One region of the Pseudomonas sp. HN11 genome, then DNA from elsewhere that is predicted to be linked to it. Evidence: riboswitches for the same ligand, from Rfam matches in the RefSeq annotation. Region 1 holds a riboswitch; the other holds the start of a gene.
The links. Region 1 has a riboswitch for cobalamin ahead of cobO (cob(I)yrinic acid a,c-diamide adenosyltransferase). Riboswitches for the same ligand answer to the same signal wherever they lie in the genome.

Region 1 (15,485 bases):
ATACCCTCGACCTTGAGCTTCATGAATTCATCGGAGCGCTCACCCAGGGCTTCGGCGGTGCGTACGCGTTCTTCTTCCACCAGTTGTTGAATCTGCCCACGCAACGAGCGGTCGCTGATGCGGATAAAACGCCAAGGTTGCATCAGGCCGACGCTGGGGGCCTGGTGCGCGGCCTGGAGTAGACGGTGCAGTAGTTCGGGGGCGACAGTGCCGCCGCTGAAGTGGCGCATGTCACGGCGTTCGGCGATGGCACGGTAGACCGCGTCACGGTCAGACTGGGGGAAGGCGTTGTCGCTCATAATGCTGGATCGGGCGCGAACAACGCGGCCACCGCCTGGGGATTCGATGGGAAATAGAAGTGCACGTAGGACGCCGTCATCCGCCCCTGCCGATAAACCGCCTCGGCACCGCGTCCGCCATTGGGGCTAAGGCCACGGGCGATCGGCTGCCATTCGGTGGTGGTCAGGGAGTGGTGATAGGTATGGCCGCGCAGTGTGCCTTCGGGTAGTTCGACATTTTGCAGTGCCAAGGCCGCAAGTTTCTTTTGCATCACCGCATCACCCCGCAACAGGCCCACCAGTTCGGCGCGGGCGCCGTTGACATCGGTCAGCGAGTCGAGCAGGTAGAGCATGCCGCCGCATTCGGCGAGCAAGGGTTTGCCGGCCGCGTGATGGGCACGGATGGCGTCGAGCATCGGGGTATTTTCCGACAACGCCTGGTGGTGCAGTTCCGGATAACCGCCGGGCAGATAGAGGCTGTCGGCGTCAGGCAATTGGCGATCATGGATCGGCGAGAAAAACTTCAGCTCGGCACCCATCGCCCGCAACAGGTCGAGGCTGGCGCCATAGGTGAACGCGAAGGCTTCATCGCGGGCCACGGCGATGCGCACGCCGTTGAGCAAGGGCTGGGCCTCGACCACTTGCGGCGCGGCAAAGGTCACCGGCGGCGGCAAGGCCACTTCACAACTGCTGCCCAACGCTTGGGCGGCGGCGTCCAGGCGCACATCAAGGTCATTCAGTTCGCTGGCCTGTACCAGGCCCAGGTGACGGCTGGGCAATTCGATACCGGTCTCGCGGGATAATGCGCCGTACCAACGCAAGCCTTCGGTGAGGCTGCCTTCCAGCAATTGCGCATGGCGCAGAGTGCCGACGCGGTTGGCCAGTACGCCGGCGAACGGCAAATCCGGTTGATAACGCGCCAAACCCAGGGCCAATGCGCCAAAGGTCTGGGCCATGGCCGTGCCGTCGATCACGCCCAGCACCGGCACGCCGAAGTGTCGCGCCAGGTCGGCGCTGGACGGCGTACCGTCGAACAGGCCCATCACGCCTTCGATGAGGATCAGGTCAGCCTCCCCCGCCGCTTCCCACAGCAAGCGACGGCTTTCCTGCTCGCCCACCATCCACATGTCCAATTGATATACCGGCGCACCGCTGGCGCGCTCGTGGATCATCGGGTCGAGAAAGTCCGGGCCGCATTTGAATACGCGCACCTTGCGTCCCAGGTTGCGGTGCAAACGGGCGAGCGCGGCGGTGACCGTGGTTTTGCCCTGGCCGGACGCCGGTGCGGCGATCAAGACGGCCGGGCAATGACGGGGCTGATTCAAAGTTCGACGCCCTTCTGTGCCTTGATACCGGCCTGGAACGCGTGCTTGAGCATGCCCATTTCGGTGACGGTGTCGCCCATTTCAATCAACTCGGGTTTGGCGCCACGACCGGTGACCACCACGTGTTGCATCGGCGGGCGGGCTTGCAGGTCGCTGAGGACCTGGTCCAAGTCGAGGTAGCCGTGCTTGAGGGCGATGTTCAGTTCGTCCAGCACCACCAGGCCGATGGCCGGGTCCTGCAGCAGTTCGCGGGACACCGCCCAAGCGGCTTCGGCGGCGGCGATGTCGCGCTGGCGGTCCTGGGTTTCCCAGGTAAAGCCTTCGCCCATCACATGGAAACGCACTTGTTCGGGGAAGCGGCGGAAGAACAACTCTTCGCCGGTGCTGTTGCGCCCCTTGATGAATTGCACTACGCCGCACTGCATACCGTGGCCCATGGCCCGGGCCAGCATGCCGAACGCGGAACTGCTCTTGCCCTTGCCGTTACCGGTCAGCACCAGCAGCAAGCCGCATTCGTTAGGGGAATTAGCGATGCGTTCGTCGATCACGGCTTTTTTGCGCAACATGCGCGCCAAGTGGCGTTCGTCGCGGTCGGGGGAATCGGTCATGGCAGCTCTCCGTTGGGGCTGGACAAAAACGGCGGGCAGGAAAAAAGAAAACACAGACAGCCAAGCATCGCCCACCGTGATGCTGTTGGATGTTGCAGGCCGGTCTCCGGGCTCATGAGTGACGTGCTGGCTGAAGGCAGGCCAACGCTGCGCCTTCCCATATCGCAGGCGATACAGTGGCAAAAGGCAGCGTCTTGACTCATTTACCGTTGCGGGGGCAGCGCCGGAATCGCGGCGGCACTGTGTAGAAGTGCGCTCACTCACCGGCTTCCCTGTTTCACTCTGTCGACCCGTGGGTCACAGAGCACCTGGAACAAGCGGCGAAGGGTAGTGGGTTGAGGGGCGAGCTGCAAGCCTCAAGCAGATAGCCGCAAGCAGGCATCACTCCCCTTGCGGCTTGAAACTTGAAACTTGCCGCTGCTTCTTACGGATTTCGTGCCAGGTTGCCCGGCAACACGCGCTTGGCGCTCAGGTAAGCATTCTGCCAATACGCTTTGGACAGCGTATCCAACTTCACCGTACCGCCGGTTTGTGGCGCGTGCACAAAACGCCCTTCACCTACGTAGATCCCCGCGTGGCTGACCTGGGAACCGCCACCGGTGGCGAAGAACAGCAGGTCGCCGGTCTGCAGGTTCTGCTCGCTGACATCCTGCGCGCGCATTACGATCAGCTCGCGGGTGGTACGCGGTAGGGAAATCCCGGCGGCATCGCGGAAGACAAACCCGATCAGGCCGCTGCAATCAAACCCGGAGTCTGGCGTGTTGCCGCCCCATCGGTAAGGCGTGCCGACCAGGCCCAACGCGCGAAAGAGCACGTCTTCGGCCGCTGGCGAAAAATTCTGGGTAGAGTAGGTGAACACCGGCTTGGGCTTCACCGCGACAGGCGCGGGCGGCGGTGGTCGACTTGCGCAGGCGCTGAGCAGCGCGGCGCAAAGAATGAGGATCAGGCGGGCCGAGGTCGACATGGGCAGAACAATCCTGGTCTGGATGCGGCTTTCGCTGCCGAACGCTGAAAACCAGAACGCGCAAGCAAAGCTCGCGCGAACGGATTACAACAATGTCCAGGGATTCTAGCGCTTACACGTCAAACTTCAAGTATCACTTTAAGTTTACTTGCTCGCGGTAACCGTCGTCGGGGCCATGGCGAGTGCGCGCTTGGCTTCAATGAAGGTTTTGCTCCAGTAGCTGTCGCCCAGGTTGTCGACCCGAACACCGCCACTGCGACGGCTGCTGGAGTGGATAAACTGGTTATCGCCCAGGTAGATACCGGCATGGCTCACACGACCACGACCCGCCGTACTGAAGAAAAGCAGATCACCGGGCTTGAGGTTGTTGCGCGCGACCAACGGTGCATTCACGTTGATCATTTCGCGGGTGGAGCGTGGCAGGTTCATGCCAGCCTCTTCACGAAACAGGTAGCCGATGAAACCGCTGCAGTCGAAACCGGCTTCAGAGGTGCCGCCGAAACGGTAACGGGTACCGATCAGGGACATGCCACGTTCAAGGATGCTGTCGGCCAGAACGGGAAGCTGGTAAGGCTTGTTACCGGAGAAGTTGGTCAGTTCTTTTTCAGTTGCCAGCTCTTCTTCATAAACAGAAGCAGACTGTGCGGCAACGAACTTTGCCTGATTTTGAACCTGTGGTTTTTGCTGTTCTGCCACCTGCTGAGGGTGGGAGGCGCAACCAAACAACAGGGTAACGAGTGCGAGGGGCACGAGGGGTGCGAAGCGATTTAGCATGGGCACGACCGTGGCTGATATGTAAAGAAGACGAGACTATGCCCTCTATCACATCGATTTGCAAATTCAATCGTGATCTTTGTGACTTCTTGTTTGGACTATGACATCTAAGCCCTTAACACCCCGTACCTGCCTTTTGCGTGGCCACATCGGCTCAAACGCAGGTTTTCTGGCGCCCGGGAATTTCCAGAAGCCGCGAAAACAGTGGGTTGGCTACCAGCCGAGGGTTTCTTTCAGGAAGGGAATAGTCAGCTTGCGCTGGGCCTGCAAAGAGGCCTGATCAAGCTGTTCGAGCAAATCGAACAACGCGCTCATGCTGCGGGTGCCACGAGTGAGAATGAAATGCCCCACTTCGTCGGTGAGGTGCAGGCCACGACGGGATGCGCGCAGTTGCAGGGCTCGCAATTTGTCTTCGTCGGAGAGCGGGCGCATCTGGAAAATCAACGCCAAGGTCATCCGCGACTTGAGGTCGGCCAGCTTGATCGGCAATTCCCGCGGCGAGGTAGACGCAGCGATCAGCAGGCGCCGGCCACTGTCACGCAAGCGGTTGAACAGGTGAAACAACGCCTCTTCCCACTCCGCCTTGCCGGCGATCGCTTGCAGATCGTCCAGGCACACCAGCTCGTACTGCTCAAGATGGTCGAAGATGCTGATACCACGGTCCATCAACTCAGCCAGGGGCAGGTAAACCGCCGGCTCACCCATCTGCTCGAAACGCAGACACGCGGCCTGCAACAGGTGGGTACGCCCTACGCCGTGCTTGCCCCACAGATAGATCAGGCTTTCGGTCCACCCGGCGTCGGCTTCGCAGAGTCGCTCGACATAGCCGAGTGCAGCGGCATTGGCGCCTGGGTAGTAGTTGATAAAGGTGGCGTCGTCACGCAGACGCACACCCAAGGGCAGCTGAATCGGTTTCATGCTGACTGAACGGCTCCAAACGAACCGCTAGTGGCCTCTGTGTAAAGTTTGCAAAGTTTATACCCGTGACGCCGGGCGCACAATGCAACTGACCCCAAGCAAAATCAAAGGTTTGCGTTAACTTGTTGGATTTACGCAGATTGGTTGACGCCCCTGCTCCAGAAACAACAAACCCGGCCTGGGCCGGGTTTGTTGCAGAGCGATTACAGATCGGGGTCTTCAACCCCCGTGTACACATCCGAATCCTTATACAAATCGTGCACATGGCGCACCAGCACCATGATCACCGCCGCCACCGGCAGTGCCAACAGGATACCGGTAAATCCGAACAGCTCACCGCCCGCCAAAATCGCAAAGATCACGGCCACTGGGTGCAGGCCAATCCGGTCTCCTACCAGCAACGGCGTCAGCACCATGCCTTCCAGGGCTTGGCCAACCATAAACACCGCCACGATCCCCAGCATCGGGTACAGGTCGCCGCCAAACTGAAACAACCCCGCCACCAAGGCCGCGCCGATACCAATCACAAAACCCATGTAAGGCACGATTGCGGCGAGGCCGGCGATCAGACCGATCAACAGACCCAGCTCCAGGCCGATTGCCATCAAGCCGGCCGCATAGATGACCCCCAGGGCCAACATCACCAGCAATTGCCCGCGCACGAAGGCACCAAGTACCTCATGACACTCCTCGGCCAGCGACACGATGCGCTCTTCGCGATTGCGTGGCAGCAGGCTGCGGATCTTGGCCATCATGATGTCCCAGTCGCGCAGCAGGTAGAACGCCACCACTGGAATCAGCACCAGGTTGGTCAACCAACCGATCAGCGCCAGGCTGGAGGCGGTCGCCTGGCTGAGGATAACCCCGACGATATCGGTGGTCTGGCCCATGTGATCGCTGATCGCGGCCTTGACCTTGTCGAACTTCCAGAAACCATCCGCCAGCCCCAACTTGGCCTGGGCCCATGGCATGGCCGTATGCTGCAGCCAATCGAGCATCTGCGGCGCCAGCTCATACAAACGGAACAGTTGCTTGGCCAGCATCGGCACCAGCACCAGCACCAACGCCGTGATGATCAGGGTAAACAGGGCGAACACCGCCACCACGCCCCAGGTCCGCGACAGTCCGGCCTTCTCCAGGCGATCCACCACCGGATCGAACAGGTAGGCCAGCAGCAACGCAACCAGGAACGGCGTCAGGATCGAATGCAGCAGGAACACAAAAACGCACAGCAGGACAATCCCGCCAAGCCACACCCAACGACGCGTATCCGCCATAAACCACTCCATCTATATAAAGAAGAAAACTTCTACCAACGAAAACGCAATTGCGCCTGGGGCTCAGGCGCAACCGCCGGCTGAGTGCCGTCTGCCATGGGTTGCTGGACCGGCGCCTCACCCGCAGGAATCTCCTGCAACTTGGCCAGGCTCAATTGAGTACGCAACTGATCGGCACTGCCGTTGACGCGGTATACGATGCGATTGCCATCCACTAACTGTGGCTGACCGCCAAAAGGCTCCAACAGATGACCCAGTGCGGCATAACGCTCCAGGGTCATGCCCTGCACTTCCAGCAATTGTTCGGTACTCACGCCAGGCTTGACCGCGAAGCGCGGCGCCAGCTTCTGGCTGACCGCCAGCATCACCGCATCGGCCACGGCACCCGTGTCGGCACCTTGCGCAGTGCCCTGCTCGCTCTTGTCGCCCAGCCACAGGCGCCATTTGGCCTGCCATTGGCTGCCTTCCTGGCGCGCATGCACGGCCAGCAAGGCGTCGGCGCCGTAACGCTCGGAGGCGGCACGCAGCGGTGTGGCGTCAGCACTTTCCAGGTTCGGCGCGGTGGCGACCACCTGTTCATCCAAATCGCCCAACGGCAGACGCAACGGTAAGCCACGGTGTTGCGCGGCACGGCGCAGCACTTGGGCGACGGTCTGACCATCACCCACGAGGTTGCTGCCTTCGGTGGAATCGTTCAGCCACCAGCCAAGAATCGACGGCCGATTGCTGCCCCAGATCGACAGGCCCGCCTCACGCAGAACACGATCGGTGCTTACCGGGTCGAAATCCACTTGCAGGCTTTCCGGCGGGCCGGCGTCGTAGCCGTACTGGCTGATAATTTGTTGCGGATCTTTGCGAACGGCCGCCAGGCCTGGGCCGTCGGCGGCCTTGGCGTCGCCGGTCAGACGGATCACCATCGTCTGCACGGCACGCTGGGTCGCCTGGTCGCGCTCTTGTGGCGACTGGCTGCTGACGGGTTCGAGTACTTGATAAAGGCCATTGAGGGTTTCGGCATGACTCGCCAGGCTGACCAACGACAAGCAGCCTAAAAAGAAGAATTGACACAAACGCATGGAAGATTCCCGAACGACAAATTTGGCGGCTGGAACAGACCGCGTGAACTCGGCTTGGCAAGGCTGTGACCACAGCGACCGACAAAACATTCACAGGGTCCTGGCAGTTTTTGGACTGTCATAACGACAGCGGGTTAAAGGCTATACCTTAATACGTGCCAAGGCAGGGCCCATTAGCATTTTTTTAACCGGCTTTTTTACCTATATGGCCCTGCCCGTCGGCCCGAGGATGGCCGCTGCCCCTCAAGCCTGATAAAATCGCGCGCCTTCGCAGACCGTCAACGGCTGGGCCTTTTATCAAAAGCGCCTGCCCGCTCGGTCGTTACCCCTGAATCCCCCTAAAGGCCTGGATCATGAGCAAGCAACCCTCCCTGAGCTACAAGGACGCCGGTGTAGACATCGACGCCGGTGAAGCATTGGTCGAACGCATCAAGAGCGTCGCCAAGCGCACTGCGCGCCCCGAAGTCATGGGCGGCCTGGGCGGTTTTGGCGCCCTCTGCGAAATCCCGGCCGGCTACAAGCAACCTGTACTGGTTTCCGGCACCGACGGCGTGGGCACCAAGCTGCGCCTGGCACTGAACCTGAACAAGCACGACACCATCGGCATCGACCTGGTTGCGATGTGCGTCAACGACCTGGTGGTATGCGGCGCCGAGCCGTTGTTCTTCCTGGACTACTACGCCACCGGCAAGCTGAACGTGGACACCGCTGCACAAGTGGTCACCGGTATCGGCGCTGGCTGCGAACTGTCGGGTTGCTCCCTGGTTGGCGGCGAAACCGCTGAAATGCCAGGCATGTACGAAGGCGAAGACTATGACCTGGCCGGCTTCTGCGTCGGCGTCGTGGAAAAAGCCGACATCATCGACGGTTCCAAAGTGGCTGCCGGTGACGCCCTGCTGGCACTGCCATCTTCCGGTCCACACTCCAACGGTTACTCGCTGATCCGCAAGATCATCGAAGTGTCCGGTGCCGAGATCGAGAACACCCAACTCGACGGCAAGCCGCTGACCGACCTGCTGATGGCCCCGACCCGCATCTACGTCAAACCTCTGCTCAAGCTGATCAAGGACACTGGCGCAGTCAAAGCCATGGCCCACATCACCGGCGGCGGCCTGCTGGACAACATCCCGCGCGTGCTGCCAAAAGGCGCCCAGGCAATCGTTGACGTGGCCAGCTGGCAGCGTCCCGCGGTATTCGACTGGCTGCAAGAGAAAGGCAACGTTGATGAAACCGAAATGCACCGCGTGCTGAACTGCGGCGTCGGCATGGTCATCTGCGTGGCGCAAGAGCACGTAGAAACAGCGCTGAACGTGCTGCGTGAAGCCGGCGAGCAGCCTTGGGTCATCGGCCAGATCGCCACCGCTGCCGAAGGCGCGGCTCAAGTCGAGCTGAAAAATCTCAAGGCTCACTGATGCTTGAGACCTGTGATGTCGTGGTGCTGCTTTCCGGCACCGGCAGTAACTTGCAGGCCCTGATCGACAGCACGCGCGCGGGCGACAGCCCGGTGCGCATCGCTGCGGTGATCTCCAACCGCAGCGACGCCTACGGCCTGCAACGCGCCAGGGACGCGGGTATTGCCACCCGCTCGCTGGATCACAAGGCGTTCGAAGGCCGCGAAGCCTTCGACAGCGCCTTGATCGAACTGATCGACGCCTTCAACCCCAAACTCGTGATACTAGCCGGCTTCATGCGCATCCTCAGCGCTGATTTCGTGCGGCATTACGAAGGACGCCTGCTCAATATCCACCCTTCCCTGCTGCCCAAGTACAAAGGTATGCACACGCACCAGCGTGCGCTCGATGCCGGCGACAGCGAGCACGGCTGCAGCGTGCACTTTGTCACCGAGGAACTCGATGGCGGGCCTCTGGTCGTACAGGCAGTGGTTCCGGTAGAGTCTGACGACTCGGCGCAGACGCTTGCGCAACGGGTTCACACCCAGGAACACAGGATTTACCCGCTGGCCGTGCGCTGGTTTGCCGAGGGGCGGTTGATTCTTGGTGACCAGGGTGCATTATTGGACGGTCAGTTACTCGCGGCCAGCGGCCACTTGATTCGAACCTAGGAGATTTTATGCGTCGCGCCCTGCTCTTCGCTTTTGCGCTGTTCGCCTTGCCTGCCGTGCAAGCAGCAGACCTTCACCCTTTCTCCGTAAGCTACACCGCCGACTGGAAACAGTTGCCCATGAGTGGTTCGGCTGAACGCAGCCTGGCCAAGAATGCCGATGGCACCTGGACCTTGAATTTCAAGGCTTCCATGATGATCGCCAGCCTGACCGAAACCAGTGTGATCCTGTTCGACAAAGACACCCTGCAACCCAAGAGCTACACCTTCGAACGCGGTGGTCTGGGCAAGGCGAAGAAGATCAATCTGGACTTCGACCAGACCGCCAAGAAAGTCACCGGCTTTGAAAACAAGGACGCGGTCAACGTGGCCCTGCAAAGTGGCATGCTCGACAAGTCGACCTATCAGTTGGCCCTGCAGCGCGACGTGGCTGCCGGCAAGAAGAGCATGAGCTACAACGTGGTCGAAGGCACGGACGTCGACACCTATGACTTCCGCGTGATCGGCCCGGAAAAGGTCCAGACCAAGGTGGGCTCCATCGACGCGATCAAGGTTGAGCGCGTGCGTGACCCGACTCAGAGCAAGCGCATCACCCAGATGTGGTTTGCCAAGGATCAGGGCGGCATTCTGGTTGCCCTGCGTCAGGTTGAGACCGACGGCAAGGAATACAACATCATGCTGCAGGACGGTACTGTTGACGGTAAGGCTGTCAAAGGTAGCTGATAGGTAACTGGAACAAGAGCCTCGCGAATGCGGGGCTTTTTTTCGCCTGTCGATTGAGCTGCTCCTGACGCGAACATGAAACTTTTGTCATAAAACTCATGCCCCTGCGGCGCAATGTCGCGGGTTACGCGGCCTGCAGCACTGTTGCATTTACCGCAATGAATTGTTGCGCGAAAAGTCGGTTTACTTAGCAAGCTAACAAAACATATAACAAAGGCCTGCGACGACTTGCCGCAGATCCACCAGAGATTGGAGCAAGCAGATGACTGTAAAAGTAACTGAACGCGACGACGAACATATGTCCCACGAAGCACTGGGCCATGGGATTCACATCTGGGATGTACACCAACAAGACCTGTTGGTCGGCATGTTTCATAACGAGAGCGACGCTCATAATTATAAAAACGAGCTCGAAGCCCTTGAGATGAGACGCCAGACGCAAGGCTCCTGAGACTCTGAAATTCTGCAGGCATCCAGCCCCACACAGCAGCTGGATAGCCTGCAAACAAACCCCGCCTTTTGAGCGGGGTTTATTGTTTCTACAGCTTTACCACATCAGATCATCCGGGATTTGGTAGGCGGCGTATGGATCATCCTCATCCGGCACCTGGCTTTCCGTCAGGATATTGAGCTGCACGATACGCTCCGGTGCGCGCTCCTGGATCTTCAGCGCCGCTTCGCGCGGAATCACCTCGTAGCTGCCACCGTGGTGCACGATGGCCAGGGAGCCGTTGCTCAGCTTGTTGCGCATCAGCGTGTTGACCGACAGGCGCTTGACCTTCTTGTCATCCACGAAGTTGTAGTAGTCCTCGGTGGTCAGCTTGGGCAGGCGCGAAGTCTCGATCAGTTGCTTGACCTGGGCGGTACGGGCCTTGGCCTCGGCTTTTTCCTGTTGCTGGCGATTGAGTTCCTGATCGCGCTTGACCTTCTCGGCGTGCGCTTCGGCCGCCAGGCGGGCCTGGGTGTCATCCGCCTCGATCTGGCCTTTGTGGACCAGACGCTGCTGCTTCTGTTTCTCTTTGCCGACCTGCTTGGCCTGCTTTTGGTTGACCAGACCTGCTTTGAGCAACTGGTCGCGAAGGGAAAGGCTCATGGTGCTTACTCACTTAGGCAACTGCTCAACCGCAGCTGGACAGATTCTTTTCCTGGCGTTTGGCTTCGCCCCACAGGGCGTCCATCGTTTCGAGGGTGCAATCTTCTATGGATTGGTGCGTATCGCGCAATGCCTGTTCGATAAATCGGAAGCGTCGTTCGAACTTGGCATTGGCGCCACGCAGCGCGGTTTCCGGGTCGACCCTGAGGTGACGGGCCAGGTTGACTGCCGCGAACAGCAGGTCACCGACCTCATCGGCAATGGCCACCGAATCGTTGTCGGCCATGGCTTCGAGCACTTCATCGAGTTCTTCGCGCACATTGTCCACCACCGGCAAGGCCGATGGCCAGTCGAAGCCGACCTGGCTGGCGCGCTTCTGCAATTTGGCGGCACGGGACAGGGACGGCAGCGCCGTGGGCACATCGTCCAGTAGGGAAAGTTGCTCAGGTGCGTCGGACTTTTCCGCGCGCTCCTCGGCCTTGATCTGCTCCCAGCGCGCCTTGACCTGTTCTTCACTCAACTGCGGGATATCCAGCGGCGCATACAGATCACCGGTGGGGAACACATGGGGATGGCGGCGAATGAGCTTGCGCGTGATGCTGTCGATCACCCCGGCAAATTCGAAACGCCCCTCTTCCCGCGCCAGTTGGCTGTAATACACCACCTGGAACAACAGGTCGCCCAACTCGCCTTGCAGGTGATCGAAGTCGCCGCGTTCAATGGCGTCGGCCACTTCGTAGGCCTCTTCCAGGGTGTGCGGGACGATGGTGGCATAGGTTTGCTTGATGTCCCACGGGCACCCGTATTGCGGGTCCCGCAGGCGATTCATCAAGTGCAGCAGGTCATCTAGTGAATACATTGATCTCTATCCGCTGAAGATCAAATATGGGAGCGGGCTTGCTCGCGAAAGCAGTGTTTCAGTGCCAACTATATTGACTGACCCACCGCATTCGCGAGCAAGCCCGCTCCCACATTTTAGTCCGCGTTCATCCCGCTAATCATGGCGTGCGATTACGCCGCGTCTCGATAATGTTCGGCAACTGGGAAATCCGCCCCAGCAACCGCCCCAATGCGTCCAGCCCCGGAATCTCGATGGTCAGGGACATCAGCGCGGTGTTGTCTTCTTTGTTCGAGCGGGTATTGACCGCCAGCACGTTGATCCGCTCGTTGAGCAGCACTTGCGACACGTCACGCAGCAGACCGGAACGGTCGTACGCACGGATGATGATGTCCACCGGGTAGGTGAGTACCGGCACCGGCCCCCAACTGACCTGGATGATGCGCTCCGGCTCGCGCCCACCCAGTTGCAGCACCGAGGCGCAGTCCTGGCGGTGAATGCTCACGCCACGGCCCTGGGTGATATAGCCGACAATCGCATCCCCCGGCAATGGCTGGCAGCAACCGGCGATTTGCGTGAGCAGGTTGCCAACGCCCTGGATCTGGATATCGCCGCGCTTGCCGGGCTTGTAGCCGGTGGCCTTGCGCGGAATCAACTCCAGTTGCTCGTTGCCGCGCTCTGGCTCCACCAACTGCTGGGCCAGGTTGACCAGTTGGGCCAGGCGCAAATCGCCGGCCCCCAGGGCAGCGAACATGTCTTCGGCGATCTTCATGTTGGCTTTTTCGGCCAACTTGTCGAAGTCCACCTGAGGCAGGCCCAGGCGCCCCAACTCGCGTTCAAGCAAGGTTTTACCGGCGGCGACGTTCTGGTCGCGCGCCTGCAATTTGAACCAGTGGACGATCTTCGCCCGCGCCCGCGACGTGGTGATGTAGCCCAGGTTCGGGTTGAGCCAGTCCCGACTCGGCGTGCCGTGCTTGCTGGTGATGATCTCGACCTGTTCACCGGTCTGCAGGCTGTAGTTGAGCGGCACGATGCGCCCGTTGATCTTCGCGCCCCGGCAGTTGTGGCCGATCTCGGTGTGTACGCGGTAGGCGAAGTCCAGCGGTGTGGCGCCCTTCGGCAGGTCGATGGCGTGGCCGTCCGGGGTGAAGATATAGACCCGGTCCGGTTCGATATCCACCCGCAGCTGTTCGGCCAGGCCGCCGATGTCGCCGAGTTCTTCGTGCCATTCCAGCACTTGGCGCAGCCAGGAGATTTTCTCTTCGTACTGGTTGGAGCCAGCCTTGACGTCGGTACCTTTGTAGCGCCAGTGCGCGCACACGCCCAGCTCGGCCTCTTCGTGCATGGCATGGGTGCGGATCTGCACTTCCAACACCTTGCCCTCGGGGCCGATCACGGCGGTGTGCAGCGAGCGATAACCGTTTTCCTTGGGGTTGGCGATGTAGTCGTCGAACTCCTTGGGGATGTGTCGCCACAGGGTGTGGACAATGCCAAGCGCGGTGTAGCAGTCGCGCATCTCCGGCACCAGCACGCGCACGGCACGTACGTCGTAGATCTGACTGAAGGCCAGGCCCTTGCGCTGCATTTTGCGCCAGATGGAATAGATGTGTTTGGCGCGGCCGCTGATGTCGGCTTCGACGCCAGTGGCCTGCAACTCGGAGCGCAGCTGGCCCATCACGTCGCTGATGAAACGCTCACGGTCAAGCCGCCGCTCATGCAGCAGTGTTGCAATCTGTTTGTATTGATCGGGTTCGAGGTAGCGGAAGGACAAGTCCTCCAGCTCCCACTTGATATGGCCGATGCCCAGGCGGTGCGCCAGCGGCGCGTAAATGTCGAAGACTTCACGGGCAACACGGTTGCGCTTTTCGTCGTCGGCGGTCTTTACCGCCCGAATCGCGCAAGTGCGCTCGGCCAGCTTGATCAGCGCGACGCGTACATCGTCGACCATCGCCACGAGCATTTTGCGCAGGTTTTCTACCTGGCCTTGGGTGCCCAGTACCATGGACTGACGCGGACTGAGGCTGGCACTGATCGCCGCCATGCGCAGCACGCCATCAATCAGTTTGGCCACCACGGAGCCGAAACGCTGGCCAACGGTCGCCAACTGAATGTGCCCTTCACGCACGCCGCGATAGAGCACGGCGGCGATCAGCGAATCCTGGTCCAGCTTGAGATCGGCGAGGATCTCGGCGATTTCCAACCCGGTGCGAAAGCTTGAAGTGCCCTCGGCCCACAGGTTCTTGGCCGCATTGTCTTGCTGCTCAGACTCACGAGCGAACTCGCAGGCTGCTTTCAAGGCTTCACGGTCCAGTGCCGGGTCGACACTGATGGCATGATCCAGCCATGCCTCGAGATTGATACTGCCGTCGGTGTTGATCGGCTGGTGTGCTCTCACCTGTACCATCTTGCTTACCTTCCCTACGACGCACCTCTGATGCGCCAGAATTCATCGCCGACCTTGTACTGCTCCCTGGCAGATCACAGGCCCTGGAGACGACAGGCCGGTCGGATTAAACGGGCATCCTAGCCCGCTTCAAATAACGCCATGGCCTCGACATGCGCGGTCTGCGGAAACATGTCGAGGATCCCGGCACGTTTTAGCCGGTAGCCTTGCTTGACCAACTCAACCGTGTCCCGCGCCAGCGTGGCCGGGTTGCAGGACACATACACCAGACGCTTGGCCCCCAGGGTAGCCAGCTTGCGCACAACCTCCAGGGCACCATCGCGGGGTGGGTCCAAGAGTACCGCAGAAAAGCCCTGTTTGGCCCATTTCGCGTCAGTCAAAGGCTGGGACAAATCGGCCTGAAAAAACTGCACATTATGCAAATCGTTGCTGACAGCGTTGACGGCCGCCCGGTCCACCATGGTCTGCACGCCTTCCACCGCCACCACTTCACGCACCTGACGCGCCAGTGGCAGGGCGAAGTTGCCCAGACCGCAAAACAGGTCCAGCACCCGTTCGTCGGGTTGTGGCGCCAGCCATTCCAGTGCCTGGGCAACCATCGCTTCATTGACCCCGGCGTTGACCTGGACAAAATCTGCGGGCCGGTAAGCCAGCTCCAGATCCCAGTGATCCAATCGAAACCCGAGCACCGAATCGGCGTCCACCGGTTCGGGCTGGCCCTCGCCATGCAGCCACAATTGGGCTTCATGGAAGGCGCAGAACTCTTTCAGCACCTGCAGGTCCGCTTCCGACAACGGCGCCATGTGCCGCAGCAACACGGCGATGGACGTACCGCTGAACAACTCCACATGCCCCAACGCCTGGGGTTTGCTCAAGCAGCGCAACATGTTAGGCAGACGCTGCATGATCGGTTGCAAGGCCTGTACCAGCACCGGGCAATCGTCGATGGCGACGATGTCCTGGCTGGCCACGGCGCGGAAACCCACTTCCAGGTGTTTCGCCTTGGCATCCCAACGCACGGCCACGCGGGCACGGCGACGGTAGCCGAATTCCGGCCCGTTCAAAGGCGCGGCCCACTCCTGCGGTTCGACACCCGCCACGCGGGACAGTTGCTCGGCGAGCATGCGCTGTTTCAGGGCAAGCTGTTCG
Region 2 (15,485 bases), 1.9 Mb from region 1:
CGGCAGCGCCTGGCTCGCACCCTGGTCCAGCCAGCGCGTCGGCAACTGGGTAGCGCGGGTGATACCGACCTTGATCCCCGACGAATTCGCCAGGTACACCACATGGTCGGTCATGCAGAATTTCTCGCCCCAGCCCGGATCGCGGCAGGTGCCGGCATCGTAATGGCAACGCTCGGGGCTCATGATGCACAGATCACACTGGGCCAGCTTGGTCATGCAGGGGTAGCAGTAGCCCTGGCTGAAGCTGGTCTTGGTCTTGCGGCCGCAATGGCTGCAATGGATGGCACCGAGGTATTCCAGGCGCACGTGAGTGCCGATCAACGGATTGACCGGCACCTCGGCACCACCTAGACGAAACGCGTATTGAACGGTCGGCTCACCGAGTTGCGCCGACATTTTGCTGACTGCACCGCGGCCAATTTCGATCAATGGATCGCATCCGACTTGAACAGGATGTTCGGCACCGGCGCGGACTTGGACGCGCATTCCTGCGGGCCCATGTAGCCGGTGCGCTGGTCTTCCGGCAGGTTCTGGATTTCCCAGGCAATCATGGCTTGCAACGACAGCTCACGCTGTTCGGCGGAAAGCTTGCGGCCATCGGACCACTTGCCGATTTCCACAGCGAGCTTGAGGCTCTCGTAGATGTCCGGCGTGATGTTTTCGATCATTTCAGCAAAAGAGGACATGAGGCTCTTCCTTATCAAATAGAGGCTTTGCGGCGGCTGTACAGCCCACCCAGCAAACCCGTCAGGCAGCCGATAACCAGGCCGCCGACATGGGCAGCGTTGGCGATTTCGCCGAAACCGATCATCGAGACCAGCCCCGACATGCACAGCACCAACCAGATCAGCATCATCGCCAGCACCCCACGGGGCAAGCGGTAGGCCGGGTTAGGCGAGAGTAATTGAAAAATCCAGCAGTGCCCGAGCAGGCCGTACAACACGCCGGACAACCCGCCAAACAGGCCAGGGCCGCCGAAAGCGTACTGAGCGTAGTTGGAGACCAGGCTGAACAACAGGGTCAGGCCCAGCAGGTTGATACTGCCCTGGCGCGCTTCAATGCGCCGGCCCAATTCCCAGTACCACATGCCGTTCATGGCCAGGTGCAGGATGCCGAAGTGGATCAGCATCGGCGTGACCAGCCGCCACCATTGGCCCGAGGCCAAGGTCTCGGCCAGTGGTGTGAACTGGATGTACTCGCCAAGAATGCGAAACGGCAGGAAGGTCAGCCAGGCCATGGTGTGCAGGTTTTCACCGAGCAAGGTCACCGCACCGACGATAAGGCTCGCCAGCAGCACCAGGGCCGTTACCGGGCTATGGCGCAATTGCTGGATAAAGCCTGGGCGCGCGACCGGCGCCTGCTCGGGAATATCCAGTTGCTGGTCCGGGTCGCCGGCGGGAAAGCGCTGGTACAACACGCGTACGTCATCGCTGATCGTCTCGGGCACCCACAACACTTGCTCGCCAGCTTCCTCGCTGACGCGATGAGGCACTTGCATGCGTTGCAGCAGCTTGACGAAACCGCCCAGGTCGACGCTTAGAGGCAAGCGCAATACGGGCACGGTACTCATACAATCACCTCGGGCCGCTCAACATCGACCCAGACGAATTTACGCGGATCCAATTGGGTTTCCTGGTCCAGACGGTACGCCACCAGCTTGCCGTACAGCACCGCGCTGTAGTCCAGGCAGGCCAGGTTCGGGCGGATCGGCGCCGGTTTGCCGCTGCGCCAGTAATGCCCGACGAACAGCAACGGTTCGTCGACGCCGTAGCGCAGCAGGGAATTCTTTTCGGTGGACGACAATGGCGTACGCGCCACCGGCTCCGGCAAGGCATCGGGCTGGAACACGATATCGCCGTAGGTCTTGGGGTCGTCTTCCCAGAACTTGGTGCGAAAGAACGAGCGTGTCAGGCCATCGCCGCCGGTCAGCGTGAGGCCATCCGGCAGGCGCATGTCGGTACCGCGCAACAGCCGGTCGAAGGCATTGCAGGCAAAACTGCCCGGTACGGCGGCGGCCTGCAGGAAGTGCTGGTCGATGCAGCCGTCCGGGAACGTGGCGCGCAGCGGATCGATAAAGCCGCCATCCCAGCAGGCATGCACCACGCGGAAACGTCCGGCGTCGACAAACAGCGGCATGTCATAGAACCAGCCGAGGAAGTCGTGCCAGTCAGCCGTGTGGTGCTCGAACTGGGTCAGTGTCTCGTGGATCAATCGCGCATGCCGTGGAGTGTGCTCGCGCACGAACTGCTTGCCACTGCCCGGTGGTGCGGGCGTGGTCCAGCCCAGGGCGTTGAACTCATGGTTGCCCATGATGCAGAGCGCCTGGCCGGCTTCGGTCATGTCGTGGACGATGTGCAACGCCTCGCGGATGCGCGGGCCACGGTCGATGATATCGCCGAGGAACACCGCCATGCGCGACGGATGACGCCAGGTGCCGCCCTGCTTGTGGTAACCCAACCGGTCGAGCAAGTGCTCAAGGGTGTGGGCGCAACCGTGCACGTCACCAATCAGGTCGTAGCTACGCGCGGGATCGAGCATCAGTCGCCTCCACCCCCCAAGCGGCTGCCCCAGCCCAGCTTGGTGCGGCACACTTCGTAGTAGTTGTGGTCCAGCGGGTGGATCAACCGCAACTTCTGCGCCTTCTTGCTCACGGTGATAGTGTCACCGGGAGCGCAAGTAAAGTGGTTCTGCCCGTCACAGGACACCTGCGGGTAGATCTGCATGTCTTTGGACACCACGATTTTCAACTCACTGTTGCCGTCGACCACAATCGGCCTGCTCGACAACATATGGGGGTACATCGGCACGATCACAATGGCATCCAGCTTGGGATGCATGATCGGGCCACCGGCCGACAGCGCGTAGGCCGTGGAGCCGGTGGGCGTGGCGACGATCAGGCCGTCGGCCTTCTGGCTGCACACGAACTGGCCGTCTATATAAAGTTCGAATTCGATCATTCGCGTGGACTTGCCAGGGTGCAGCACCACGTCGTTGAGGGCATCGCCCTGGCCGATGGCTTCGCCGTGGCGGCGCACTTCGGCTTGCAGCAGGAAGCGGTTCTCCACCAGGTAATGGCCATCGAGCACCTTGGCGACTTCGACTTCCAGCTCGTCCGGGCGGATATCGGTGAGGAAACCCAGGCTGCCGCGGTTGATCCCCAGCACCGGCACGTTATGCCGCGCCAAGGCACGAGCAGCCCCCAGCAGGCTGCCGTCACCGCCGACCACAATCACCATGTCACAGACTTCGCCGAGCATCTTGCGTGACGAGGTTTGCAGGCCGTGGCCCGGCAGGATTTCGGCGATGGTGTCTTCGAGGATCACATGCAGATGACGTTCCAGCAGGAATTTTTTCAGCCGGCGGACGGTGTCCAACACCTGGGTACTGCCCAGGCGACCGATAATGCCGATATTGCGAAATTGCTCCATGAGGCTCCTGCAGGATTTGGGGTGTGGCAAAAAGAACGATTATGGGCGAAAGGCCGGCCCAGGCAAAATCCTTTGTCGCCGTGAAGCCTTGATGACAATGGTTCTCAGCCACCCCCACCGCACTTAAAAGGCTATGCTCGGACCATGACTGTGTTCCCGAATCTGCACAACCTGCCCCGCCAGCTGCGCCACCCCGAAGTGCGCGACCTGGCGTGGGTGATGCTCGCCCCGCCGATGCTGGCGCAAACGCCTTGGCCACAGCGCCATCCGCTGGCAGGCAGCGATTGGGTGCAAGCGCCTCATCTGCTGGAGCACTGGCTGCGCCAACTCGATCAGGACAGCAGCACCTTGCAGCAGTGGCTGAACCTGTCGCGCACCCGACGTCTGGGCTTGTATTACGAACGCCTGTGGCAGTTCGCTGTACAGCATGCACCGGGGGTTGAATTGCTGGCCGCCAACCTGCCAATTCGTCGCGCCGGGCATACCCTCGGCGAGCTGGACATGCTGCTGCGCGACCGCGATGGCGTGCATCACTTGGAACTGGCGATCAAACTCTATCTCGGCCCGCAGGACGGTAATGGCCAGGACACGGCGCAATGGCTGGGGCCAGGCTGCCATGACCGGCTGGACCGCAAGTTGGCCCATCTGGCCCAGCATCAACTGCCGATTTCCAAGCGGGTGGAAAGCCGAGAGGCGCTGGCGGCGCTGGATATCCAGCATTTCGATGCGCATTTGTGGCTGGGCGGTTATCTGCTGTATCCCTGGCCTGGCGAGGCCCAAGCCCCCATTGGCGCCCATCCGCAGCATTTACGTGGGCGCTGGTTGCATCAGCGTGATTGGCAAGCGTTTGTCAGCCTAAGCCCGCCCGGTCGCTGGCAGCCTCTGCCCAGGCATGCGTGGTTGGCGCCAGCGCATTACCCGGTGGATGAAGTCTGGAGTGAAGAACAGATGATGGGCTGGTTGGCGGACCTGGATCCCATGGCGCCGGCGCAGTTATTGGTGCGCATGGTTCAAGTCGATCAGGATTGGGAGGAAGCCGAGCGGTTGTTCCTGGTGGCGGATCTTTGGCCAAATGTGCCGGGCAATAGCTAATCGTCAATATGCCGATAGCCCAGCTGCAACCCCACCGCCAACTCCCGAGCCCGACCCAACCTGATCGGCCCACGCTCGATATCCACCAACAGCCCCGGACACTCGAGCAACGGTAGCCCGGCGATATCCTTGAGTCGCCCGTCAGTGATCACCAGCAGCCGCTGTTGTTCAGTCGGATAACGCTTGCGTCGCAACGTCAACCACGCCCCGGCCTCGGTCAACGCCGCGAGCAACGGCGTGCCACCACCCGCGCCCAATTGATCCAGCCAGCCCGCCAAGCCCTTAGCAGCCTTCAATCCCTGGACCTGCCATTTGGGTGAATGCCCGCTAGCCGTCAACAACGCCATTCGCGCCCGCTGGCGGTAAGCGTCATCAAACAACTGGGCCAACAAACCCTTGGCGTCGGCGAGCGCACGATGCCGCCGTGTGGACGCCGACGCATCGACAATCACCAGCCACAGCTCATGGGCCGAACGACTGCGCAGTTGATACAGCAAATCTTCACGGGTTTGCGGGCGACCACCCAGCAAGGTGCCCGGCCAATGGATCGAACCCTGCTGCGCGCTGCGCGCCTTGCCGTGCCTGCCTCTGTCCAGTCGCCCTGCCTTGGGGCGGGCATCCGCCCCCGTGTCAGGTCGGGGACGGATGCCTAGGGCTTTTTTGGCCAGGTGGGGACTTCCCGGCGTGCGCCCGTGGGCAAGGCCGGTGCGGGCATATCGCCCCATTGACCTTGACCCGGCGAAGCATCGGAGGCCTTGGGCGACTGCCCTTCACTCGGCGGGCTGGACGCAGGGGCCTGCTCTTGGCGGCGATGGCGCAAGGCAAATTCCGCCACCGCGTCGATATCTTCTTCGGCGATAGCACTGGCGCCACGCCAGGCGGCATGGGCCCGAGCGCCACGCAACCACACCAGGTCCGCACGCAAGCCATCGACGCCCGCCGCGAAACACCGCTCTGTGATCTGCGCCAGCGCCTCATCATCCAGCGCGATAGCGTCGAGCCGCGCCCGCGCCTGGGTGCAGCGTTCGCGCAAGGCCGCCTGCGACTCATCCCATTGCGCGCAGAACGCCACCGGATCGCTATCAAACTCCAGGCGACGACGAATGATCTGTCCCCGCTCAGCCGGCAATGTCTGCCCGCTCAACGCCACGTTGAAACCGAAACGGTCGAGCAGCTGTGGTCGCAACTCACCCTCCTCCGGGTTCATGGTGCCGATCAGCACGAAGCGCGCCGAATGACGATGGGAAATGCCATCGCGCTCGATGAGATTGGTGCCGCTGGCGGCCACGTCCAGCAGCAGGTCTACCAGGTGGTCGGGCAGCAGGTTGACTTCATCGACGTACAACACGCCGCCATCCGCCTTGGCCAATACGCCGGGGGAAAACTGCGCGCGGCCCTCGCCCAAGGCAGCATCCAGGTCCAGCGTGCCGACAAGACGCTCTTCAGTGGCGCCCAAGGGCAAGGTCACTAACTGACCGCTGGCCAGCACGTCCGCCAAACCACGCGCTAAAGTCGACTTGGCCATGCCGCGCGGGCCTTCGATCAGCACACCGCCGATCTTCGGGTCGATGGCGGTCAGGCACAACGCCAGTTTCAGGTCGTCGGCGCCGACTACGGCGGACAGCGGGAAATGCGGAATATCAGTCATCAGCTGTCTTCTTCTATATCCAGCAACAGGTTTTCCAACGCCTCACGGTAAGCCCCCGGCTCCTGCCACATGCCACGTTGTTGCGCTTCGAGCATGCGCTCGGTCATGTCGCGCAGCGCATCGGGGTTGTGCTGTTGCACAAAGGCGCGGGTGTCGGGGTCGAGCAGGTAGGCGTCGGCCAACAATGCGTATTGGTGATCGTCAATCAGCGCCGTGGTGGCGTCGAAGGCGAACACATTGTCCACGGTCGCCGCCATTTCAAACGCACCTTTATAGCCATGGCGCTTCACGCCTTCGATCCACTTGGGGTTGGCGGCGCGGGAACGGATCACCCGGTTCAGCTCGCCCTTCAGCGTACGGATCTTCGGCAGGTCCGGCTGGCTGTGGTCACCATGATAGCTGGCGGCCTTGTCGCCGCTCAGGGTTTCCACGGCGGCAAGCATGCCACCCTGGAATTGGTAGTAGTCGTTGGAGTCGAGCAGGTCGTGCTCACGATTGTCCTGGTTCTGCAGCACCGCCTGCACTTGGCTCAGGCGCTGGGCAAATTGTTCGCGGGCGGCGGTGCCTTCGTCGGAACCACCATACGCATAACCGCCCCAGTTCAAGTAAACCTCGGCCAGGTCTTCGCGGCTTTGCCACAGACGCCCGTCGATGGCGCCCTGCACACCCGCCCCATAGGCGCCGGGTTTAGCGCCAAAGATGCGCCAACCGGCTTGTTTCGCGGCGGCCTCTTCGTCCAGACCGGACTTTAGCAACGCCTCGCGCTCATTGCGCACCTTGGCGGCCAGAGGGTTCATGTCGTCCGGCTCATTCAGCGCCGCCACGGCCTGCACCGCGGCGTCGAACAGGCGGATCAAATTGGCGAAGGCATCGCGGAAAAAGCCCGACACACGCAAGGTCACGTCTACGCGCGGGCGATCCAACAGGCTGATCGGCAGGATCTCGAAATCATCCACCCGCTGGCTGCCGGTCGCCCACACCGGGCGCACGCCCATCAGTGCCATGGCCTGGGCGATATCGTCGCCGCCGGTGCGCATGGTGGCGGTGCCCCACACCGACAGACCGAGCTGGCGCAGGTGGTCGCCGTGGTCCTGTAAATGCCGCTCAAGAATCAGGTTGGCGGATTGGAAACCGATGCGCCAGGCCGTGGTGGTCGGCAGGTTGCGTACGTCGACGGTGAAGAAGTTGCGCCCCGTTGGCAGCACATCCAAACGCCCGCGACTCGGCGCGCCACTGGGGCCCGCCGGCACAAAACGGCCGCCGAGGGCATCCAGCAACCCCCGCATTTCCGCCGGCCCACAAGCATCCAGACGCGGTGCAACTACGATACGCAGGCTTTCGATGACCGCCTTCACATCCTCCCAGCCCGGTTCTTCCAACTGCTCAAGCGGCCCTTCCAGGGCTTGCTCGATCAGCCGTGCGGCATACAGTTCCAGGCGTTCGCGGGTATCGCCAGCAGTGCGCCACAACTGCGGATCGATCTTTTGCAATACCAACGGTCGACGCCCGGTCCAGGGTTCGGCCAAGGCGCAGTCCAACGGATCGAAGCCCAACTCGAACGCCTTGGCCAGCACCCGCAACAGGCTCGATTGCGGGCCACGGCCGTCACCGCGCGGGATGCGCAGCAAGGCCAGCAAGGTGTCGATGCGCAAGCGGCCTGCGGGTGACTCGCCAAAGATATGCAAGCCGTCGCGGATCTGCGACTCCTTCAAGTCGCACAAGTAAGTGTCCAGGCGCGGTAGCCACACGGCGGCATCGGCGTCGCTCTCCAGCTCGAGCTCCTGGTCGATGCGGGTTTCGCGCACCAGCTTGAGGATGTCTTTTTGCAGTTCCAGGGCGCGACGCGGGTCCAGCAGTTGCGCTTCGTAATACTCGTCCGCCAGCAGCTCAAGGTTACGCAGCGGGCCGTAGGTTTCGGCACGGGTCAGCGGCGGCATCAGGTGATCGATGATCACCGCCTGAGTGCGTCGTTTGGCCTGGGCGCCCTCGCCCGGATCGTTGACGATGAATGGGTAGATATTCGGCAGCGGCCCCAGCAGCGCATCGGGCCAGCAGTTCTCCGACAACCCGACGCCCTTGCCCGGCAACCATTCAAGGTTGCCGTGCTTGCCCACATGGATCACGCCGTGGGCGCCGTAGGTGTGGCGCAGCCAGAAATAGAACGCCAGGTAACCGTGGGGCGGCACCAGGTCCGGGTCGTGGTAAACGGCGCTGGCGTCTACTTGGTAACCCCGTGCCGGCTGAATACCGACAAACATCAGGCCAAGGCGCAGGCCGGCGATCATCATGCGACCGTCGCGGCACATTGGATCGTTATGGGGCGTGCCCCAGCGTTCCAGCACGGCTTGGCGATTGGCCTCGGGCAAGCGGCTGAACATCGCCTCGTAGTCATCCAGACTCAGGCTTTGATGGCAAGGGCGCAGGTCGAGGCTGTCCAGGTCATTGGTGACGCCGCCGAGCAAATCGTGGATCAGCGCCGTGCCGCTTTCCGGGAGTGCATCCGGCACTGGATAACCTTCGGCGTGCAACGCACGCAGGATATTCAGCGCCGCCGCCGGCGTATCCAGGCCGACACCATTGCCGATACGCCCATCGCGGGTCGGATAGTTGGCGAGGATCAGCGCGATGCGTTTGTCGGCATTTGGCACCCGCGCCAGCTCGACCCAACGCCACGCCAGCTCAGCGACAAAATCCATGCGTTCCGGCGCCGCTCGATAGCACACCACATCCGACTGGCTGCGCTCGCTGCGCCAGGCCAGGTCCTTGAAACTGATCGGACGGCTGATAATGCGCCCGTCCAACTCCGGCAAGGCAATGTGCATCGCCAAGTCGCGGGGGCCGAGGCCTTGCTCACTGGCCTCCCAGCCGGGCTGGTTGTCCTGGGCGCAGATCGCCTGGATCACCGGGATATTGCGGCGAAACGGCCGCAAATGCGGCGCCTCAGGGCTCGACTGGGCGAAACCGGTGGTGTTGAGGATCACCGCCGCACCCACCTCATCCAGCAGGTCCTCGACCACCGCCAGGCAGGCGGGCTCTTTCAGACTGGCCACCGCCATCGGCAACGGGTTGAGGCCCGCCGCCTGCAAGCGCTGGCAGAACACATCGATAAAACCGGTATTGGCCGCCTGCAAATGGGAGCGGTAGAACAGCACCGCCGCCACCGGCCACTCGGCATTCCAGTCGGCCTGCCAATCATTCAGGCGGGCGTTGGCGTGGCGCGGATGATAAATCGCCGTGCGCGGCAGGTTTTGCGGCTCTTCCCAGACATAGTCGCGGCCCAGGTAGCCACTGGCCAGACAGCGATAAAAATCCAAGGCATTCGCCAGGCCGCCCTGGCGCAGGAAATGCCAGAGGCGATCACGCGCGTCGGCGCCGACGGTGCTCAGTGCGCTGAGTTCCGGGTCCGGGCGATCATCGCCCGGCACCAGGATCAGTTGGACGCCCCGCTCGGCCAATTCCACCAGCCGCTCGATGCCATAACGCCAATAACCGATGCCGCCATGCAGCGAGATCAGAATGACCTTGGCGTGGCGCAGCACTTCATCGACATACAGGTCCACCGACGCATGGTTCTGCACCTGCATCGGGTTGGCCAAACGGAAACTGGGGTAATCCTCGGGTAACTGCTGCGCAGCTTCCGCCAGCAGCGCCAGGCTGGAATCGCCGCTGCACAGGATCACCAGGTCAGCGGGGGTTTGGCCAAGGTCGGCAATATTGTCGTCCGAGACGAAACCACCGGGCTGGGTCCTGAGCAGGTGCATGGGTTAAACGCTGAGGGCGGCGCGCAGTTGCGCTTCGAGGCCCGCCGCGTCGAGGTCCTGTCCGATCAGCACCAGGCGCGTGATCCGCGCCTCATCTGCGCCCCAGGCACGGTCGAAATGCTTGTCGAAACGCGTGCCCACACCCTGGATCAACAGACGCATCGGCTTGTTCGGGATCGCGGCGAAACCTTTGACGCGCAGGATGCCGTGTTGCACCACCAGTTGGGTCAGGGCGTCGAGCAGCAGCGACTCGTCGGCTTGCGGCAGGTCGATGGAGATGGAATCGAAGGCGTCGTGGTCATGATCGTCTTCACCTTCGTGATGATGATCGTGATGGCTGTGGCGATCGTCGATATGTTCTTCGGAGCCGGCGCCCAGGCCAATCAACACGTCCAGTGGCAGGCGACCGCTGCTGGCTTCGATGATTTTCACCGCTGGCGGCAGTTCTTCGGCAACTTCCAGGCGCACCCGGGCCAAGTCTTCAGGGCTGATCAGGTCGGATTTATTGAGGATCACCAGGTCCGCGCTGGCCAGTTGATCGGCGAACAACTCGTGCAGCGGCGACTCGTGGTCCAGGTTCGGGTCGAGCTTGCGCTGGGCATCCACTTGATCCGGGAACGCAGCAAAGGTGCCGGCGGCCACGGCCGGGCTGTCGACCACGGTGATCACCGCGTCAACGGTGCAGGCGCTACGGATTTCCGGCCATTGGAAAGCTTGAACCAACGGCTTTGGCAAGGCCAGGCCTGAGGTTTCGATGAGGATATGGTCGAGGTCGCCGCGACGGGCAACCAATTCGCGCATCACCGGGAAGAATTCTTCCTGCACGGTGCAGCACAGGCAGCCGTTGGCCAGTTCATAGACGCGGCCGTTGGCTTCTTCTTCGGTGCAACCGATGGAGCACTGCTTGAGGATTTCACCGTCAATGCCCAGCTCGCCAAATTCATTGACGATCACCGCGATGCGACGGCCCTGGGCGTTGTCGAGCATGTGGCGCAGCAAGGTGGTTTTGCCCGAGCCCAGGAAGCCGGTGACGATGGTGACGGGGAGTTTGGCCAGTGTTTTCATCGGATGCCCTTTGGGGCGGGCATACGGGACGATAGGCCCTGCGACGGCGCGCAGCAGCGGATTTCGTCACCGGATCACCCCGCCCGGTTGAATTTAAAATCGGTTGCGAGGCAGGTCTCCTGGCTTGGGGCTTGCAGGTCTTGCGACCGGCGCTGACTGCGCCTTCCCGCCTTGTCGGCAGTGGCGTGGCAGTCAGCTGAACCCTTTACAGTTGCGGGGGCAGCCGCGGCTTGGACCGCGTTCCCTTCTTAGCTTCGGCCTGGGCTGAAGAACCTCGAGGGTGCAAGGCTACGCAGTGCTTGGGGGATGGTCAATGATGGGGTTTGGGTTGGTGTACATATCCGTTATTTGGGTGATGGCGGGTATTGGTTCCGCCCTTACCTAAACAACGGATATGCCCCCAACAACCCAATTGACTCCCCTCCCGCCCCCATGCTCTCCTACACATCTTGTTTCGGGTGCCCCTCACAGGGTGAAACGGGAAACCGGTGCGTCATAGCGATATGACCAGTCCGGTGCTGCCCCCGCAACGGTAAGCGAGCGAAGTGTCAGATCCACTGTGCCTCCAAGGCATGGGAAGGCGATGCTTAATAGGCGCAATGCCCCTCGCAAGCCCGGAGACCGGCCCGAAAAAATCAGATAACAAACCCGCGGTGGGCGGGCGCTGTTCAAACCCTGCGTGCCCGGCTCGCGGGGTTTTCATGCGCTCGTTTCACCCTGACACCTGAAAGGGACGCGCCATGTCGATCATCAGCAGCACCTCGCACACCGCCAGCACCGCCACCCTGAGCCAACGCCTGACCGCCGCCATCGGCGCGTCAATCCTGGGCGCATGCCTGGTGTACTTCGCCGGTTTCTCGCACATCGAGGCGGTGCACAACGCTGCTCACGATACCCGCCACAGCGCCGCGTTCCCGTGCCACTGAGACCTGCCGACATGATCAAGCGTATTGCGCAAACCGCAGGCTTCACCGGTCTATTGGCTGCCCTGCTGCTGACACTGCTGCAAAGCTTATGGGTCGCCCCGCTGATTCTGCAGGCGGAAACCTTTGAAAAGGCCCCGGCTGCCACCCAAGTGGTGCATGAGCACGCTGCCGGCACCGCGGCTCATACCCATGATGCCGAAGCCTGGGAGCCGGAGGATGGCTGGCAGCGCGTGCTGTCGACCACGGGCGGCAACCTGGTAGTCGCTGTAGGTTTTGCACTGATGCTCGCCGGTCTGTACACCTTGCGTGCGCCAACCCGCACTGCCCAAGGCCTGCTGTGGGGCCTGGCCGGTTACGCAACCTTCGTGCTGGCGCCGACGATGGGCCTGCCGCCCGAACTGCCAGGCACAGCCGCCGCTGACCTCGCGCAACGCCAAATCTGGTGGATTGGCACCGCCGCCTCGACCGCCGTCGGTATCGCGCTGATCGCATTCGGACGCAACTGGTTGTTGAAGGCCCTGGGAGTGGCGATTCTGGTAGTGCCGCACGTGATCGGCGCACCACAGCCGGAAGTGCACTCGATGCTGGCCCCGGAGGCCCTGGAAGCGCAATTCAAGATCGCGTCGCAGCTGACCAACGTGGCGTTTTGGCTGGCCCTGGGCCTGATCAGCGCCTGGCTGTTCCGTCGTAACCGCGACGATCAATACTCGGTATGACGTTAGTGGTTGGCCTGGGTTGCCAGCGGGGCTGTAACAGTCACGCCTTGCTGGCCCTGATTGATACCGCCCTCGCCGAGGGCGGTATCGAGCGCAGCCAAATCACCGCACTGGCGAGTATCGACCGCAAGCGGGATGAACCAGGATTACTGGCGGTTGCCGCGCTTTTGAAACTGCCATTACAGTGCTTCAGCGTGGAACGCCTGGCGGTTTACACAGACCGGCTGAGCCATAAATCCGACATCGCTTTTGCCCATACCGGTTGCTACGGCATCGCTGAAAGCGCCGCACTGGCCCTTGCTGAACAGCTTGCCAATGCCCCCGCCCGCCTGTTGATCACCCGCAAAAAAACCGCCCACGCCACCTTTGCCTTGGCATGCGCGGGTTGAAAACCCGATAATCGCTCCTCTCGATCATGAGCAACTTTCATGCTCACGCGTTTTTCACCAGGATTATCCCATGACCGTCTACTTCATCGGCGCAGGTCCCGGCGACCCGGAATTGATCACCGTCAAAGGCCAGCGGCTGATCCGTAGTTGCCCGGTGATCATCTATGCCGGCTCGCTGGTGCCGGCAGCTGTACTTGAAGGTCATCAGGCGGAAACGGTGGTCAACAGCGCCGAACTGCACTTGGAACAGATCATTGATCTGATCAAGGCCGCCGATGCCAAAGGCCAGGATGTGGCGCGCGTCCATTCCGGCGACCCCAGCCTGTATGGCGCCATTGGCGAACAGATCCGCCACCTGCGGGAATTGGGCATCCCCTTCCAGATCATCCCTGGAGTCACCGCCGTGGCCGCCTGCGCGGCGCTGCTGGAAACCGAGCTGACCCTGCCGGACATCGCCCAGAGCGTGATCCTGACCCGCTATGCCGATAAGACCAGCATGCCCGCCGGTGAGGCTTTCGACTGCCTGGCCCGACATGGCACCACCATGGCGATTCACCTGGGGGTCAATCATCTGGACAAGATCGTCGCTGAACTGCTGCCTCACTACGGCGCGGATTGCCCGATTGCCGTGGTGCACCGGGCAACCTGGCCGGATCAGGATTGGGCGGTGGGAAACTTAAGTGATATTGCCGAGAAAGTGGCGGCCAAGGGCTTTCGACGCACGGCGTTGATTGTGGTGGGCCGGGTGTTGGCCAGCGACAGCTTCAGTGAGTCGTCGCTGTACCGGGCGGGGCATGCCCATCTTTACCGCCCTTGAAACAGGGCATAAAAAAACGGCGCTCACGGGGCGCCGTTTTTTCGTTCGCAGTGAACGCCTTACTCAGTAGTAGGCGTTTTCTTTCTGCGTGTGGTCGGTCACGTCACGTACACCCTTGAGCTCTGGAATGCGTTCCAGCAAGGTGCGCTCGATGCCTTCGCGCAGGGTCACGTCCGCCTGGCCGCAGCCTTGGCAGCCGCCGCCGAACTTCAACACCGCAATGCCATCGTCGACCACGTCGATCAGGCTGACCTGGCCACCATGGCTGGCCAGGCCTGGGTTGATCTCGGTTTGCAGGTAGTAGTTGATGCGCTCGTTCACCGGGCTGTCGGCGTTGACGTTCGGCACCTTGGCGTTTGGCGCCTTGATGGTCAATTGGCCGCCCATACGGTCGGTGGCGTAATCGACCACCGCGTCGTCGAGGAACGCTTCGCTGAAGGCATCGATATACGCGGTGAAGCTTTTCAGCCCCAGGGCGGTGTCTTCAGGCTTCTCTTCACCAGGCTTGCAGTAGGCAATGCAAGTCTCGGCGTATTGGGTGCCAGGCTGGGTGATAAAGACGCGGATGCCGATACCCGGGGTGTTCTGCTTGGACAGCAGGTCAGCCAGGTAATCGTGGGCGGCGTCGGTAATGGTTATGGCAGTCATGGAAACTCCTCACAGGCTTGCCGGCAGTTTACGCCAAATCATTACAGAGGTACAAAGTCCTAGTATTTTTGTCGGGAAATAATCCCCCGATCATCGACGCCGAACCAGTGCTTCAGCACGCGATAAGGGCGTTTCTCCAGCCAGTGGTAGCTCCCATAAGCGCCCAGCGCCGTCACTACGACGCACACAAGCAACATGGCATAGGGGTCTATTCCCATGCGTTTGGCAATAAGCTGCCCAGCGGCGAGTACCGGCACATGGATCAAATACACAGAATAGGAACAATCACCGAGCATTTTCAGAAACCGCGAGCCCTTAAAGTAAGGTTCCAGCGCCACACAACTGATGACCGATATCGCGCTGGGAATACCCCACTCCAACGCACGCGGTAAATCAGCCCCGTGATAAACCGCCATTGACGCACCGACAATACCCAACAACGGCAGCCAGGGTTTGGTCCGACACAAGCCACGGCGATAGAGCATGCCGATCACGATGCCCATCAGAAACTCCAAGACGATGCCGTTGCTGTAGAACCCGCTGGCCAAACCAAGGGTGGGGCCGATGTAGCACGCCAGATACAGCAACGTTGCCACTACCCACAGCCGATACGATGCGCGCACTGACAAAGCAAAGGAAAACAGCACGTAGAACAGCATTTCGAAATTCAGGGTCCACCCGACACCCAGCAGCGGATAGACCTCCACGCCCGGTTCGCTCGGGGCTGCGATGAACAGCAGCGACATGAGCACGTAACTCGGCTCCAGATGCTCATAGGGAAACATCGAAGGCACAGTCGCCACCAGAAGCACCATGAGCAAGGTATAGAACCAATACGCTGGGACGATCCTTGCCACGCGCATGAGCATGAAACGCCAAGGGGTCAGCGCCTTGTCCGCGGTCGCGAGGAAGATCACAAACCCACTGATGACGAAGAAAATATCCACGCCGATACCGCCTTTATCGGCCAGCAGATACTCCAGCGCATTGTGTGC

Region 2: another riboswitch for cobalamin. It lies ahead of LVW35_RS12010 (CbtB domain-containing protein); the one in region 1 lies ahead of cobO (cob(I)yrinic acid a,c-diamide adenosyltransferase).

What each region holds. Positions count from the first base shown of each region.
Region 1 covers NZ_CP089985.1:4,553,052-4,568,536, forward strand. The annotation lists gene bluB (5,6-dimethylbenzimidazole synthase) at 1-299, opposite strand, end outside; gene LVW35_RS20710 (cobyrinate a,c-diamide synthase) at 296-1,603, opposite strand; gene cobO (cob(I)yrinic acid a,c-diamide adenosyltransferase) at 1,600-2,211, opposite strand; cobalamin riboswitch at 2,292-2,538, opposite strand; gene LVW35_RS20720 (C40 family peptidase) at 2,636-3,175, opposite strand; gene LVW35_RS20725 (C40 family peptidase) at 3,320-3,949, opposite strand; gene hda (DnaA regulatory inactivator Hda) at 4,163-4,867, opposite strand; gene LVW35_RS20735 (AI-2E family transporter) at 5,071-6,144, opposite strand; gene LVW35_RS20740 (DUF2066 domain-containing protein) at 6,177-7,217, opposite strand; gene purM (phosphoribosylformylglycinamidine cyclo-ligase) at 7,571-8,629, shown strand; gene purN (phosphoribosylglycinamide formyltransferase) at 8,629-9,279, shown strand; gene LVW35_RS20755 (DUF3108 domain-containing protein) at 9,288-10,001, shown strand; gene LVW35_RS20760 (hypothetical protein) at 10,264-10,452, shown strand; gene LVW35_RS20765 (DUF2058 domain-containing protein) at 10,549-11,094, opposite strand; gene mazG (nucleoside triphosphate pyrophosphohydrolase) at 11,120-11,953, opposite strand; gene relA (GTP diphosphokinase) at 12,093-14,336, opposite strand; gene rlmD (23S rRNA (uracil(1939)-C(5))-methyltransferase RlmD) at 14,456-15,485, opposite strand, start outside.
Region 2 covers NZ_CP089985.1:2,640,229-2,655,713, reverse strand. The annotation lists gene LVW35_RS12060 (DUF2797 domain-containing protein) at 1-429, opposite strand, end outside; gene LVW35_RS12055 (YeaC family protein) at 426-686, opposite strand; gene LVW35_RS12050 (rhomboid family intramembrane serine protease) at 701-1,570, opposite strand; gene LVW35_RS12045 (metallophosphoesterase) at 1,567-2,541, opposite strand; gene LVW35_RS12040 (NAD(+) kinase) at 2,538-3,428, opposite strand; gene LVW35_RS12035 (DUF1853 family protein) at 3,573-4,520, shown strand; gene LVW35_RS12030 (vWA domain-containing protein) at 4,517-5,116, opposite strand; gene LVW35_RS12025 (ATP-binding protein) at 5,170-6,168, opposite strand; gene cobN (cobaltochelatase subunit CobN) at 6,168-9,929, opposite strand; gene cobW (cobalamin biosynthesis protein CobW) at 9,933-10,994, opposite strand; cobalamin riboswitch at 11,087-11,286, opposite strand; cobalamin riboswitch at 11,434-11,638, shown strand; gene LVW35_RS12010 (CbtB domain-containing protein) at 11,735-11,920, shown strand; gene LVW35_RS12005 (CbtA family protein) at 11,932-12,636, shown strand; gene LVW35_RS12000 (cobalamin biosynthesis protein) at 12,633-13,025, shown strand; gene cobM (precorrin-4 C(11)-methyltransferase) at 13,096-13,842, shown strand; gene nfuA (Fe-S biogenesis protein NfuA) at 13,906-14,490, opposite strand; gene LVW35_RS11985 (acyltransferase family protein) at 14,550-15,485, opposite strand, start outside.